Regions from separate parts of the Nocardiopsis protaetiae genome, predicted to be linked through region 1. Evidence: predicted binding sites of a transcription regulator. Region 1 holds the regulator's gene; the other holds the start of a gene.
What was found. The regulator LexA, encoded in region 1, represses DNA repair genes until DNA is damaged. The targets are predictions, from matches to a motif close to TCGAACANNTGTTCGA.

Region 1 (7,105 bases):
TCACCGCGCGGGAGAGCTTCGCCGAGACCACCGGCTCGCACAACACGTCCCCGGTCGACGACCTGGGGGAGCAGGCCGTGGCCTGGCTCGACGAGTCCGGGTTCACCACCGCCTGCGTGGCCGTGCTGGAGTCCAACCTCTACTTGGAGACCTGCTACTCGGCCGCCGCCGGGTACGACGGCCGCGAGCCCGCCGACGACGAGCGCCTCACCTCCGGCGCGGAGGAGATCGCCCGCGCCACCGTGGCCGCCCTCCCCGAGGAGATCGTCGTCGAGGAGGACTGACCCGCGCCGGCGCCGGTGCTGGCGCCGGTGACGGCGCCGGTCACCAGGCGGTGTCGACGAACTCCGCCAGGGCCGGGGCGACCTGCGGGGCGAAGGGACGCTCGGCGTCCAGCACCGTCGCCCCCGGCTCGTCCTCGTAGACACGGAGGATGTGGTCGGCCTCGGGCACGTCCACCCGTACGGCCTCGGGCAGGCCGGTCATCAGCCGGTCCACGTCCTCGCGGGTGACCTGCGCGTCGGCCTCGCCCCACAGCACCAGCACCGGGGTGTCCGCGGGCAGGCCGGCGGCCAGCTCCACCGGGTCCAGCGCGTCCATCCGGGCCAGGAACGCGGCGTTCTGCGGCGAGTACAGGACGCCCACCATGTCGGTGAGGTCGTCGGGGACCTGTCGGCCGCCGCGCAGGGCGGCCCGTGCGGCGCGGGCGTCGGAGAGCAGGGTCACCGCCTGCGTCTCGGGGATCTGCCCCGTCGCCTCGGCCGCGCGCACCTGCTCGGTGAGCTGGCGGTCCAGCACGTCCAGGTAGCGCTCGCCCACCGGTGCGGCCAGCACCAGCGCGGGGGAGGCGTCCACCAGCGTGTGGGCGCGCAGCGCGTACAGGGACCCCTCGCTGTGCCCCACCACCGCGGTACGGGCCGGGTCCACCTCGCGCTGCCCGGCCATCGCCTCGTAGGCCGCGACCAGCTGGGCGTCGAACACGTCCGGGTCCACCGGCTCGTCCGGGTCGAGGTCGCCCAGGCCGGTCTCGCCGCTGCCGAACTTGTCGTAGCGCAGCGAGGCCACCCCGGCCTTGGCCAGGACGCGCGCCAGGTTGAGGTTGGTGTTCGCGTCCGGGCGCATGGCGCTGTTGCCGTCGCGGTCGGTGGGGCCGCTGCCCGAGACGATCAGCGCGCCCGGCACCGGGCCGGACGTGTCCTCGGGCAGGGTGAGGGTGGCGAACACCTCCACCCCGTCCACGGTGAAGCTCAGCTCCCGCTCGGGCCCGGCCACCCCGGGCGGGGGAGCGGACTCCTCCTCGGCCGGAGCGCAGGCGGAGGTCAGCAGCAGCGCCGCGGCCGCGGCGACCGCCGCGCGCCCGCGGACACGCGGGGAGAAGAGGAGAGCGAACACCCCCATAGCCTAGGCGGCCGGGGCGCCCGGGGTGTCCGCGGCGACGCCGAAGGCCCGGGGGCCGGAGACCGGTCGGCCCGGGTCCGAGTCCGGGGAATGCGGTGCGAGCGGGGAATGCGGCGCGAGCCCGGGGCAGAGGTGCGGGCCCGAGGCGGAACGGTGCGGCGCCGGTGGGGCCGTGGGCCGTACCGGGTGCACCCGTGTGTCCGCACGGGTGCGACCCGCCGTCGGCTCAGACGCGGCGCATCACGGCGACGACCTTGCCCAGGATGGTGGCCGCGTCGCCGTTGATCGGCTCGTAGGCGTCGTTGCGCGGCATCAGCCACACGTGCCCGTCCTCGGCGCGGCGCAGCACCTTGACCGTGGCCTCCTCGTCCAGCAGCGCCGCGACGATGTCGCCGTTCTCGGCGTCGGGCTGCTGGCGGACCACCACCATGTCGCCGTCGGTGATGGCGGCGTCGGTCATCGAGTCGCCGACCACGGTGAGCATGAACAGCGCGCCCTCGCCGACCAGCTGCCGCGGCAGCGCCAGCACGTCCTCCACCGACTCCTCGGCCAGGATGGGACCGCCCGCCGCGATCCGGCCCACCAGCGGCACCCGGGTGGCGTGCGCCGGGTCCAGCTCCTCGGCGGGGACCAGCGCGCGCACCCCGGGGCGGCCCGGCTGGCGCAGCTCCACGGCCCGCGGCCGGTTCTGGTCGCGGTACAGGTAGCCCTTGCGCTGGAGCACCTTGAGCTGGTGCGCGACGCTGGAGGGGCTGGACAGGCCGACCGACTCGCCGATCTCCCTTATCGACGGCGGGTAGCCGCGCTCGCGCAGGTACCGCTGAATGCAGTTCAGCACGCTCTGCTGGCGGGCGGTGAGCTTGGGCGGCTCCTCTGGCGCACCCGCGTCGCCCACGGGCGAGAGAACGGTGGTGGTTCCGGAATCCAGGGGTCCGGGATTCTCCTCCGGCACGGCCGGCCTCCTCGGCATCGGTTCGGTCAGGGCCTGTTCGCACGACTGGCCACCACCGGCTCTGCGACCGCTCCGGACCCTGAGTCCCGGTGATGGCGAAACCGGCGTGAAATCAAGGCCAACGTTAGTCGTTGCGCACGGTGATATCAAACAAGCGTTCGAGGCCTGTGGACAATTGCCGGAGGAGTTTTCCCACGGCGATTTTCCAGCCTCACTTACGTGTGTACACGTGTTCACGTCGCGTCGCCCCCGAAATGGCGGAAGATGTGCCGCCGGGTTCGAGAACGGGGGATGCGGGGCGGATCCGCACCGTGCAAGGGGCCGACCGAAAACCCGGAGCCGCGCCGTGGAAGGCGATTCGCGGCGATATCCTGGGCGGCGCGCGCGGGTGTGACACGCGGGGCGCGTGAAAGTTGCGGTTCGTCCGACCCTCCGACTAGGTTCGACCACAACATCTGGTGTCGGTGTTTGAAGCATCGACCTAGGAGTTGTGGTTAAGTAGACCCAGGGTTGTCAGTTCGGCGAGGGAAGCAGGTGAACCGCGATGCACTGCCCGTTCTGTCGCCATCCGGACACCCGGGTGATCGACAGCAGGTCCACCGACGACGGCGCGGCCATCCGCCGCCGCCGCTCCTGCCCGGCCTGCGAACGCCGGTTCACCACACAGGAGACCGTCCTGCTGATGGTCGCCAAGCGCTCCGGCGTCACCGAGCCCTTCAGTCGGACCAAGATCATCGCCGGCGTCCGCCGCGCCTGCCAGGGCCGCCCGGTCTCCGAGGACGCGCTGGCCAAGCTCGGCCAGCAGGTCGAAGAGGAGATCCGCGGCCGCGGCGTCGCGGAGGTCCCGGCCCACGAGATCGGTCTGGCCATCCTGGGACCCATGCGCGACCTCGACGAGGTCGCCTACCTGCACTTCGCCAGTGTCTACCGCGGTTTCGAGAGCCTCGCCGACTTCGAGGCCGAGATCGCCAGCCTGCGCAGCGACCGCGAGGCCGAGGCCCGGGCCAGGGAAGAGGCCGACACCAAGGCCTGACACGCCGCTCCCCGGGGGCGCCGAGGGAACGCCCCCGCGCAACGGCTCCGCGCGCGGGCCGCGCCCGCGCCCAACCTTCGGGGGACTCCGCCATGACGGAAACCACCAGCGGATCGACGGGACGCAAGGGCAAGGGGAGGCGCAAGGGGCTGAAGATCCCGCGGATCTTCACCACCGAGGGCGTCCACCCCTACGACACCCTGGAATGGGAGCGCCGGGACGTCGTCATGACGAACTGGCGCGACGGAACGGTGAACTTCGAACAGCGCGGGGTCGAGTTCCCCGTGACCTGGTCGATGAACGCCACACAGATCGTCACCGGGAAATACTTCCGGGGCGCCCTCGGCACCCCGCAGCGCGAGTGGAGCCTCAAACAGCTCATCGACCGGGTCGTCGGCGTCTACACCCGCACCGGCCGCGAACACGGCTATTTCGCCACCGAGGCCGACGCCGAGGTCTTCGACCACGAACTCAAGTACGCGCTCTCCCACCAGTTCTTCAGCTTCAACTCCCCCGTCTGGTTCAACGTCGGCACCCCGGCCTCCCAGCAGGTCTCGGCGTGTTTCATCCTGTCGGTCGACGACACGATGGAGTCGATCCTCGACTGGTACAAGGAGGAGGGGATCATCTTCAAGGGCGGCTCAGGGTCGGGGATCAACCTCTCCCGGATCCGCTCCAGCAAGGAACTGCTCTCCTCCGGCGGGAGCGCCTCGGGGCCGGTGTCGTTCATGCGCGGCGCCGACGCCTCCGCGGGCACCATCAAGTCCGGCGGGGCCACCCGGCGGGCCGCCAAGATGGTCGTGCTCGACGTCGACCACCCCGACATCGGCGAGTTCATCGACACCAAGGCGCATGAGGAGCACAAGATCCGGGCGCTGCGCGACGCCGGGTTCGACATGGACCTGGGCGGCGCCGACATGGCCAGCGTCCAGTACCAGAACGCCAACAACTCGGTGCGGGTCTCCGACGCGTTCATGCGCGCCGTCGAGAACGGCGAGCGCTTCGGCCTGGTCGCCCGCACCTCCGGCGAGGTCGTCGACGAGGTCGACGCCAAGGCCCTGTTCCGCCGCATGGCCGAGGCCGCCTGGGAGTGCGCCGACCCGGGCGTCCAGTACGACGGCACTATCCAGGACTGGCACACCACTCCCGAATCCGGACGTATCAGTGCAAGTAACCCGTGTTCCGAGTACCTCCACCTGGACGACTCGTCCTGCAACCTGGCGTCGATCAACCTGCTCGCGTTCCTGCGCGAGGACGGCACGTTCGACGTGGAGGGGTTCACCCGGCTGACGGAGCTGGTCATCACCGCGATGGACATCTCCGTGACGTTCGCCGACTTCCCGACCGAGAAGATCGCCGAGATCACCCGCGCCTACCGCCAGCTCGGCATCGGCTACGCCAACCTCGGCGCCCTGCTCATGGCCACCGGCCACGCCTACGACTCCGAGGGCGGGCGCGCCGTCGCCGCCGCGATCACCTCGCTGATGACCGGCGTCGCCTACCGGCGCAGCGCCGAGCTGGCCGGCGTGGTGGGCCCCTACGAGGGCTACCGGCGCAACGAGGCGTCCCACACCCGGGTCATGCGCAAGCACGCCGCCGCCAACGACGCCCTGCGCACCGTCGGCACCCTGGAGGAGCCGATCCACGCCGCCGCCACCCGCGCCTGGGCCGACTGCCTGGAGACCGGCGAACGCCACGGCTGGCGCAACGCCCAGGCGAGCCTCCTCGCTCCCACCGGATGCCTGACCGGGGACACCCTGGTCACCACAGACCGGGGGCTGACCCGGCTGACCGAGCTGGGCGACGTGTACGGCCCCCGCTGGCAGGACCTGTCCGCCACCGTCTCCACGGACGAGGGCCCGCGGCAGGCCACGAAGTTCTACGTCAACGGCGAGGCGCCCACAAGGCGCATCGTCACCGAGGGCGGCTACCGGCTCCAGGGGACGCACACCCACCGGATCAAGGTGGTGGACACGGACGGGGCCTGGAGGTGGAGGCGCTTCGCCGACATCTCCGAGGGCGACCTCGTCCCGCTGCAGATGGGCACCCTCGTCGGCGCCCCGCGGAATGTGACGCTGCCGGTCCTGGACCAGGCGTACTACACGGGCGACCGGGGGGTCACCGTCCCCGACACGGTCGATGAGGAGCTGACCGAGCTCGTCGGCTACTTCATGGGCGACGGCAGCCTGCACGCGGAGGGGATCCGGCTCTGCGTCGCCGACACCGACGAGGACGTCGTCGAGCGCCTGGCCGTCCTGGCCAAGGGCTGCTTCGGGCTGGCCCCCAAGGTGACGCGCAGGCAGGGATACCGGGAGGTCCTGTTCTCCTCGGTCCGGCTGGCCCGGTGGTGGAAGGCGGCCGGGTTCGCCAAGGGGTTGCCCGGACAGGACCACACCGGCAAGGGGTGGACGCCGCGGGTGCCCTCGGCGGTCCTGGAGGCCAACGACCCCGCCGTGTACGCGGCCTTCCTGCGCGGTCTCTTCGAGGCCGACGGCACGGTGCTCGAAGGGGTGCCGAGTCTGTCCACCGCGCACGACTCCTTCGCCGGGGAGGTACGCACCCTGCTGCTGGCCCTGGGCATGGCGACCACCACCCGGACGACCCGCAGCGGCCTGGGCGGGGACCTGCACGTCGTCCGACTGCGCAACCTCGACCACGCGCTGCGCTTCGACGAGATCGTCGGTTTCATGGGCGATCGCAAGAACCGGCTCGTGGTGGACCTGGAACCGGACCGCGCGCCCAAGCGGGACCGGATCGTCCTGCCGCGCACGATCTGGGAGGACCTGGTGCCGCTGGGACACCCGCTCCGCGGTGACGTCCTGCAGGCGCTGCGCAAGTACGCGGGCGTGCCCCGGCGCATCGCCTCGCTGATCCACGCCGAGACCCCGGACGCCCGTCTCGGCCACGCCCTCGGATACCTCTTCGAGCGGGTGGCGGCCAACGAGGACGGGGGAGTGCAGCCCACCTACGACCTCTCGGTCCCCGACAACGTCACCTACGTGGCCAACGGGCTCGTCAGCCACAACACCATCGGGTTCATGATGGATTGCGACACGACGGGGATCGAGCCGGACTTCTCGCTGGTGAAGTTCAAGAAGCTGGTCGGCGGCGGGTCCATGCAGATCGTCAACCGGTCGGTGTCGCGGGCCCTGGGCCACCTCGGATACCAGCAGGAGCAGATCGAGGCGATCGTCGAGTACATCGCCGAGCACGGGCACGTGGTCGACGCGCCCGGGCTGCGCGAGGAGCACTACGAGGTGTTCGACTGCGCCATGGGCCGCCGGTTCATCGAGCCGATGGGCCACGTGCGCATGATGGCCTCGGTGCAGCCGTTCCTGTCCGGGGCGATCTCCAAGACGGTGAACGTGCCGGAGGAGGCCGCCGTCGAGGACTTCGAGCACATCTACTTCCAGGGCTGGAAGCTGGGCCTGAAGGCGCTCGCCGTCTACCGGGACAACTGCAAGGTCGGCCAGCCGCTGTCCACTGCCAGGACCGAGCCGCAGGAGGCGCAGGCGCCGCCGCGGCCGGTGCGGCGGCGGCTGCCCAAGAAGCGCCCCAGCGAGACCACGTCGTTCTCGGTGGGCGGCGCCGAGGGGTACATCACCGCGGGCTCCTACCCCGACGACGGGCTGGGCGAGGTGTTCATGAAGCTCGGCAAGCAGGGGTCCACCCTGGCCGGGGTCATGGACGCGTTCTCCATCGCGATCTCCATCGCCCTGCAA
Region 2 (7,105 bases), on a different contig from region 1:
ATCCTGCGCGCCGAACTTGAAGGCTCGGTTGCGACCCGTGTGGCGACGGATGCCCCCATGAGCGCCGACCTGTCGGGAGGGTTCGACTCCACGGCGCTGGCGCTCATCGCCGGGCGCCGGCTGCGGGACCTCGGTCGTGACGTCCTCGCCGCCACCACCCACCCCGCCGGGGTCGAGACCGGCGGTGACCTGGACTTCGCCCGCGAGGCCGGACGAGCGCCCGGTGTACACCACGTCTGGCTCCCCATGGGTCCCGGTGATGCCCCCTACCAGCGGATGGATTCCCTGCCCGCCACGGATGAGCCGCCCCCGTCCGCGGTCTCCCACGCCTATTTGACCGGGCAGCTCGACCGGATGCGGGACATGGGCCGCCGACTCCACATCACCGGTGACGGAGGTGACGGGTTGCTGCTCACCCGCCCTGCGCACCTCTTGGACCTCTTGCGGTACGGCGGGCTTCGGCGGGCCCTTCCCGAGCTCGCGCTGTGGGCGCACGTCCGCCGCACCTCGTGGTGGGGAGTCCTGCAAAGCGCCCGTCCAACGTTCAAGGGCACCACACCCGCCACCCGATTCCCGGGGCTCACCCGAAACCAGCGGGAGACCATGGACGCCCTGCTCATCGCCGGGCGCACCGCCCGCGCCGACTGCCGGCTCGCCCGTGTCCACGGGGTCGATCTGCACAACCCCTACTTCGACTCCCGGCTCGTCCACCTCATGTCATCGGTGCCGCCCGATCGGCTACCGGGTCCGGCCCGGTACAAACCGCTGATGGCGGAGGCGATGGCCGATGTCTTCCCTCCCGTGTTGGCCGCGCGCACCACCAAGGGGGACGCCTGTCCCGACCACTACGGCGGCCTGCGCCGGGCCCTGACCGAGCTGGAGCGTCTGCTGGACGGACACCTCGCGGGCCTGGGCCTGCTCGACCCCGACCGGTTCCGTGGCACCCTGCACGCCACGGCGGCAGGTCTGCGACCCGGTCTGTACCCGGTCGAAGCCGCCGTCTCCCTCGAAGCCTGGCTGCGCGCGCTCACCCGCCACCGGCCGGTCCCCTGGGTACGGGAAGTGGAAAGGGGACGGGTGTGAAACGGACACGGCCGCCGCGCACCGCCCGTGGACCGGTCCTGGTCTGCCGGTTGGACGCGGCCGCGGTCACCGTCGACTACCGGACCGGCAGGGTCGCCGCCTCCCTGGACGTACCGCCCGGCGAAGGCGCGATGGTCCCCGGGCCGCCATGGCGCCCCAGTTGGGGAAGCCGCGAGCTGGAATACGGCTACCGGGAACCTCCATGGCCGACGGACCCTCCGATCGTGAGCTCCGTCGTCGGGCTCCTCATCGCGCTGGCGGTTCTCCGCATCGGCAGGCGCGGGCGCGGGCTCGGCCGCCTCCTCCGCTTCCTGGAGCACGTACGGCTGCTCCCCGGCAGCGACGCCGCCCCCTACATCGCCCGAACACAATGTCTGGTGGTCCGCCGTCTGGGCATCCTCGTCCCGCTGCGCGTCGCGTGTCTGGAGGAGTCGGCGGCGACCATGGTCGCGCTCGCGTTGCGCGGACACCGTGTCGTCTGGTGCCACGGCATCGCGGCCGATCCGGTCGAGTTCCATGCCTGGCTCACCACACCCGCGGGGGACACCATCGCCGAACCCGCGAGCACGGAGCGATTCCGCGCACTTGTGACCGTCCCCCGCACGAACACCGACCTCGAACCCGGAGAAGACAGGACATGAGCGAACCCGTGCTGTGGCTGCGCACCGACACCGCCGGAATCGGCCCCATCCGCGACGACCTGATCGACCAGTACTGGAAGTGGGACAACGAGATCCCCACCATCGTCGGATACAACCGGCAGACACCCCAACAGCCGGCCACCACCCGGGAGATCCACACCACCGCCTACGAGAACTCCTCGGACCGGCAGATCAAGTTCACCGTCTACATGACCGGCGGCGAACCCGTGCCGGTGGGAACGGCCATGCTCCTCATCGACCCCGGCCTGGCCATCGCCGAGTACACCATCGCCCTGGGCGAACCGGCGGCGCGCGGCAAGGGGGTGGGCACCGAGGCCACCCGCCTGGTCCTGGACTACGCCTTCCACGTGACCGGGCTGGAATGCGTGTACCTGACCGTCCTGGAACCGAACACCGCGGCGATCCGCGCCTACGAGAAAGCCGGGTTCCGCCGCCAAGGGGTGCGCCGCAACGCCAACAAGTGGCTGGGGCAACGGGTGAACGAGATCCACATGGACGCCGTCCCCGAGGACTTCACCGGCCCCTCCCTGGTCAAGGCACTCTTCAGCAACAAGAGGAAGTGAACGGCCACCGACCGCGTCAAAGCCGCGTTGGCGTCCGGGACGGCCAGGGGGTCCCCATCAGCCGCCCCGGCTGCAACGGAACCGGAGAAGTGGGGTAAGTGGGACTCGACGGCATGCACCGGCGGCTCGTCGCCGGGCTGGAGACCTCCGACGCGATCCGCGCGGCCTTCGCGGACCACCCCCGGCACCGGTTCATCCCCGACATGATCTGGCCGAGCGCGACCGGGTTGCCGCTGTACCGCACCGCCGACCCGGAGCGGTGGGCCCGGATCGTCTACACGCAGGACGCGGTGACCATCCAGGCCAACGACGGAGGGGCGGGACCGCGCAACGAGCCCAGCTCGTCGTCCTCCGCACCGCAGCTCATGGCGGACATGATCGCCGCCGCCCGCGTCGAACCGGGGATGCGCGTTCTGGAGATCGGCACGGGAAGCGGCTGGAACGCGGCGGTCCTGGCCTCGCTGGTCGGACCCACGGGGCAGGTCACCACGGTGGAGATCGACCCCGGCGTGGCTGCTCGTGCACGGGCCCGGTTGGAGGGCTCCGGGGTCCGGGTCGCCACCGGCGCACTGCCGCCGCCCGGATCCGGCACCTTCGACGCCGTCATCGCCACCTGCGCCGTCAGCCGCGTTCCCCCGGAATGGCTCGCCCGCGTCGGGCCGGGCGCGGTGGTCGTCACCCCGTGGGCGGCCTCGTCGGACTGGCAGCGCACCCCCGTGGCGGCCCTGGTCAAAGGCGAGGAGGGACGCGCCTCGGGGCCGTTCGTGTGCGACGCGATGTTCATGCACGACCGCACCCAGCGCGTTCCCGACGGGGACTTCCCCGGGCTGGGTCACCGACCGGAGGCGACCTCGGTCCTGCCGTTCACCTCCGCTCACGTGGTCGAACACAACGTGCTCACCCCGCTCATGCTCATGCTCCCGGGCGTGCGCGTCGGCCTGGGACTGCGCCCGTTCAACGGCGGCCACGGCCGGATCGTGTACCTGGGCGCGTCGGACGGGTCGTGGGCGTACCTGTGGCCGGACGGATCCGTCACCGGCGGCGGAACCCTGCCGCTGGCGGAGCGGCTGGGCGACGCCCACCGGAGACTGTCCGAGGCGGGCCTGCCCGGCCTGGCGGAATTCTCACTGGAGGTCGGCCCGCCGGGTGAGGCATACCGGGTGCGGGCCGGTTCGCTCGGAACCTGGGAGCACCCTCCCCGCCCACGCTGAACAGCGGACGCAGACACGGCCGCCGTACACCGCCCCGGCTAGGTTGAGCGCATGACGAAGATCGTCAAGCAGAGCGCTCGCGCTCTCCTGTTCGACGAACACCGGCGGCTGGTGTTCATCAAGCGCACCAGACCGGGGTGGGAGCCTTACTGGGTGTCCGTGGGCGGCGGGCTGGAGCCGGAGGACGCCGACACCGAGGCCGCCCTGCACCGCGAGGTCTTCGAGGAGGTGGGCGGGAGGATCGACCGGGTTCGCCAAATCCTGCTCGTCACCGACGACCTTCCCGGAGGCGTGGGCCTTCAGCACATCTTCGTCGCCCGGCTGGTCTCCATGGACCCGGGGCGGCGCACCGGGGCCGAGTTCACCGAGCCCGGCCGCGGCACCTACGAGGTGGTCGCCGTTCCCGCCACCCATGACGCTCTCGCGGGCATCCGCCTCCTGCCGCCCCGGCTCGCCGAGTTCGCTCAGGAGAACCTCCACGGGCTCATCGCCCTGGTGTACCGGGACGACGAGGCACCCCGGCAGGACGGAACACCGTGACCGCGTTCGTCGGCCTCAACGGCCCCGACAACAGCGGCAGGTCGACGCGGGTCCGCATGCCCGCCGGCCCGGAACCGCCCGCGCCGTGCCTTCGGCGGTCGGCCTGCGACACCGAGCGCTTCCTGCGCGCCGGTGTCGCCCGCCGTCCGAACGTCACCGGCGCCCTGCTGGATCGGCTGCTCTTCGACCCGGTGCCCCAGGTCGTCGGCGCGGCCGCGGCCCGCCCCGGGCCGACCCCGGCACGGATGTATCGGATCCTCGCCGCAACCGGCCCGTGACCCCATGAGGGGATCGGGGCCGGGCCCGTTCGGCGGTGGGCGGCGGCCGGTGTTCACCGAGGCCTCCGGACCCGGGGCGGGCCGTCGGCACGATTTTTTTCTTTCCCGGGCTGTCGGCCTTCGGAGCCGGGATCCCCGACCGGGGCGGGGAAACCGGACCGCGGCCGTCCGTTCCGGACGGGCCGCCCGGCGTTCGACCCACTCGACAGGTGTTCGAAAACGTGTTCGAATCGGACGCATGCGCTGGGAGAACCTGAGAGAGGGAACCACCACCGTCGAACAGACCGCGCTGTTCGACCACGCCCCGCCCCCGACCCCGGTACGGGGCACCGGGCGGGCGGGGCTGCACGCGGCCGGGCCCGGGCCGGTGCGGGCGGGCCAGGACGGTGAGCCCGTCGCCATCGAGGTCCGGGCCCGGTCCATCATCAACCGGGTCCCCGGCGACTCACCCCTGTTCCGCTGGAGCGTCAACCCCTACCGCGGCTGCTCGCACGCCTGCGTGTACTGCTTCGCCCGGCGCACCCACGAGTACCTGGACCTGGACAGCGGCCACGACTTCGACACCCGCATCGTCGTCAAGGTCAACGCCGGCGAACGCCTGCGCGCCGAACTCGCCCGCCCCTCCTGGCGCGGGGAGCACATCGCGATGGGCACCAACACCGACCCCTACCAGCGCGCCGAGGGCCGCTACCGGCTCATGCCGCAGATCATCGCCGCCCTGCGCGACGCCGCCAACCCCTTCTCGATCCTGACCAAGGGCACCCTGGTGCTGCGCGACCTCGACCTGCTCGAACAGGCGGCCCGGGTCACCGAGGTCGGCATGGCCGTCTCGGTCGGCTCGGTGGACGAGACGGTGTGGCGCACGGTCGAACCGGGGACCCCGGGCCCGCGGGCCCGCCTGGACGTGGTGCGCCGCCTGGCCGAACGCGGACTGGAGTGCTCGGTGCTGATGGCCCCGATCCTGCCCGGACTGACCGACTCCGCCGAACAGATCGAGGAGACCGTCGCGGCCATCGCCGCGGCCGGGGCCACCCGGATCACCCCGATCGTGCTGCACCTGCGGCCGGGCGCCCGCGAGTGGTACCGGGCCTGGCTCGCCCGCGAACACCCGCGGCTGCTGCCGCTGTACGGCAGGCTGTACGGCCGGGGCTCCTATGCGCCCGACTCCTACCAGCGGATCGTCACCGCGGCCGTGCGCGAGATCGCCGAACGCCACGGCCTCAACCGCCCGGGTTCCGCCCGCCGCATGCGGACCCCGACCAGGCCCGTGGACCGTCCCGAACAGCTCACCCTCGGTTTCCCCGGATAGGTCCCTCGTCCGGGTCACCGAGCACCGGGCCCGGCGGCGCTCACACCTGTCCCCCACCGGCGAAGCCCGTCCACCGCAGCTCGGCGGGCAGGTGCGACAGGTCGTTGAACATCACGACGTTGGGGGGTTCGCCGTCGTTGAACTCGATCACCGTGAGGGCCGCGTTCGCGACGCCGGACAGGGCCATCCATTGTTCGGGGGGCGCGTTCAGCACTTCACGAACGATCCAGGCGATCGGGTACGCGTGGGTCACCGCCACCTCGTGGGTGGCGCGTCGCCCCTGGCCGTTGGGCTTGCAGAACCGCGCCGCCAGGGCGTCCGCGGTCCTTCTCCCGGCCTCCGCCTCGCCGCGGTCATAGCCGTCGAAGAACCCCTTCCACGAGGGCGAGATGCCCGCGGGCTCGGGGACGAACGGAACGTTGTCGACGAGCTCGGCCGCCTCGTCGACCAGCACGCGCGGCATCTCCGCCGCGATGATCCGGGCGCTGTCCACCGCACGCGGCAGCGGCGAATGCCAGACGACGTCGATGGGCGCCCGGGCGAGCCGCCGCCCGATCAGCCGGGCCTGCTCCCGGCCGTCATCGGTCAGCTGCCCCAGGGCGTCGGCCGCCCCGTGGCGCACGAGGTAGAGGGTGCGTTGGGCCATGGTTCACTCTCCCCCCGCCCGCTCCGGGAGGTCGCTGCCCTGGGCGCGGGTCGACACCCGCTGGAAGCGCTGCTGCGCGGCCTGCGGGGACCTGACCCCCAGCTGCTCGGCGATATCGGGCCAGGTCAGACCTTCCGCCCTGGCGATAAGCAGCAGGCCCGCTTCGAGCGCGTCCAGATCGCCCCGGGCCGATTCGAGAAGCCGCAGAGCGGCACGGAGATCGTCATGATCCGCCTCCCCGGCGGCCGAGTTCGCCCGCCACACGGCGAACCTGAGCAGAGTGACGTCATCGGGCATGCCCGCGGCCGGAGACCACGGCGGCCGGGGCAACCGATCGGCCCCGGCCTCGGCCAGCCGTCGGCGCGCGGCGTCCAGCTCGTTCAACTCATCGGACTCGTTGGGGATACCAGGAACCATGCGACAACCCTGCCAACCTCAACAGCAAGTTGTCAACAAAAAGTTGATGCCTGATGGTCGCCCGCTGTGGCAGCCTGTCGGCATGCCATGGGAACTGCGAGAGCACGCGGGCCGCCACTACGCCGTGGTGTTCCACTACGCCCTGCCCGACGACGCCTGGGCCGTGGAGCTGAGTGAGGCGGTGCCCGCGCAGGCCGCGGAGGCCGAGCACGCCGACACCGCGGCGGACCATGTTCCCGGCACCGCTCTTCTGGTGGCGTTCGTCCCGGACGAGGACCCGGATCTGGAACCGACCGTCCGCGTCTTCAGCCCCGACGAGTACGTCGTTCCCTACGAGATCATGCGCTGGTTCATGGACCAGGTGGCCGACCAGGTCGAACGCTGCCGCCTCGCGTT

Region 2: a site for LexA is predicted at 4,551-4,566, ahead of ACJOT3_RS04900 (Rv2578c family radical SAM protein). Genes of this name have one in related genera too.

What each region holds. Positions count from the first base shown of each region.
Region 1 covers NZ_JBJJBV010000124.1:115-7,219, forward strand. Annotated here, with positions in the region: partial or broken gene ACJOT3_RS19175 (hypothetical protein) at 1-284, shown strand, start outside; gene ACJOT3_RS19180 (alpha/beta hydrolase family protein) at 325-1,398, opposite strand; gene lexA (transcriptional repressor LexA) at 1,625-2,350, opposite strand; gene nrdR (transcriptional regulator NrdR) at 2,895-3,383, shown strand; gene ACJOT3_RS19195 (vitamin B12-dependent ribonucleotide reductase) at 3,476-7,105, shown strand, end outside.
Region 2 covers NZ_JBJJBV010000018.1:25,978-33,082, reverse strand. Annotated here, with positions in the region: gene ACJOT3_RS04930 (albusnodin/ikarugamycin family macrolactam cyclase) at 1-1,083, shown strand, start outside; gene ACJOT3_RS04925 (lasso peptide biosynthesis B2 protein) at 1,308-1,724, shown strand; gene ACJOT3_RS04920 (GNAT family N-acetyltransferase) at 1,721-2,308, shown strand; gene ACJOT3_RS04915 (protein-L-isoaspartate O-methyltransferase family protein) at 2,422-3,519, shown strand; gene ACJOT3_RS04910 (NUDIX hydrolase) at 3,571-4,059, shown strand; gene ACJOT3_RS04905 (hypothetical protein) at 4,056-4,337, shown strand; gene ACJOT3_RS04900 (Rv2578c family radical SAM protein) at 4,576-5,646, shown strand; gene ACJOT3_RS04895 (histidine phosphatase family protein) at 5,687-6,292, opposite strand; gene ACJOT3_RS04890 (DNA-binding protein) at 6,296-6,709, opposite strand; gene ACJOT3_RS04885 (hypothetical protein) at 6,792-7,105, shown strand, end outside.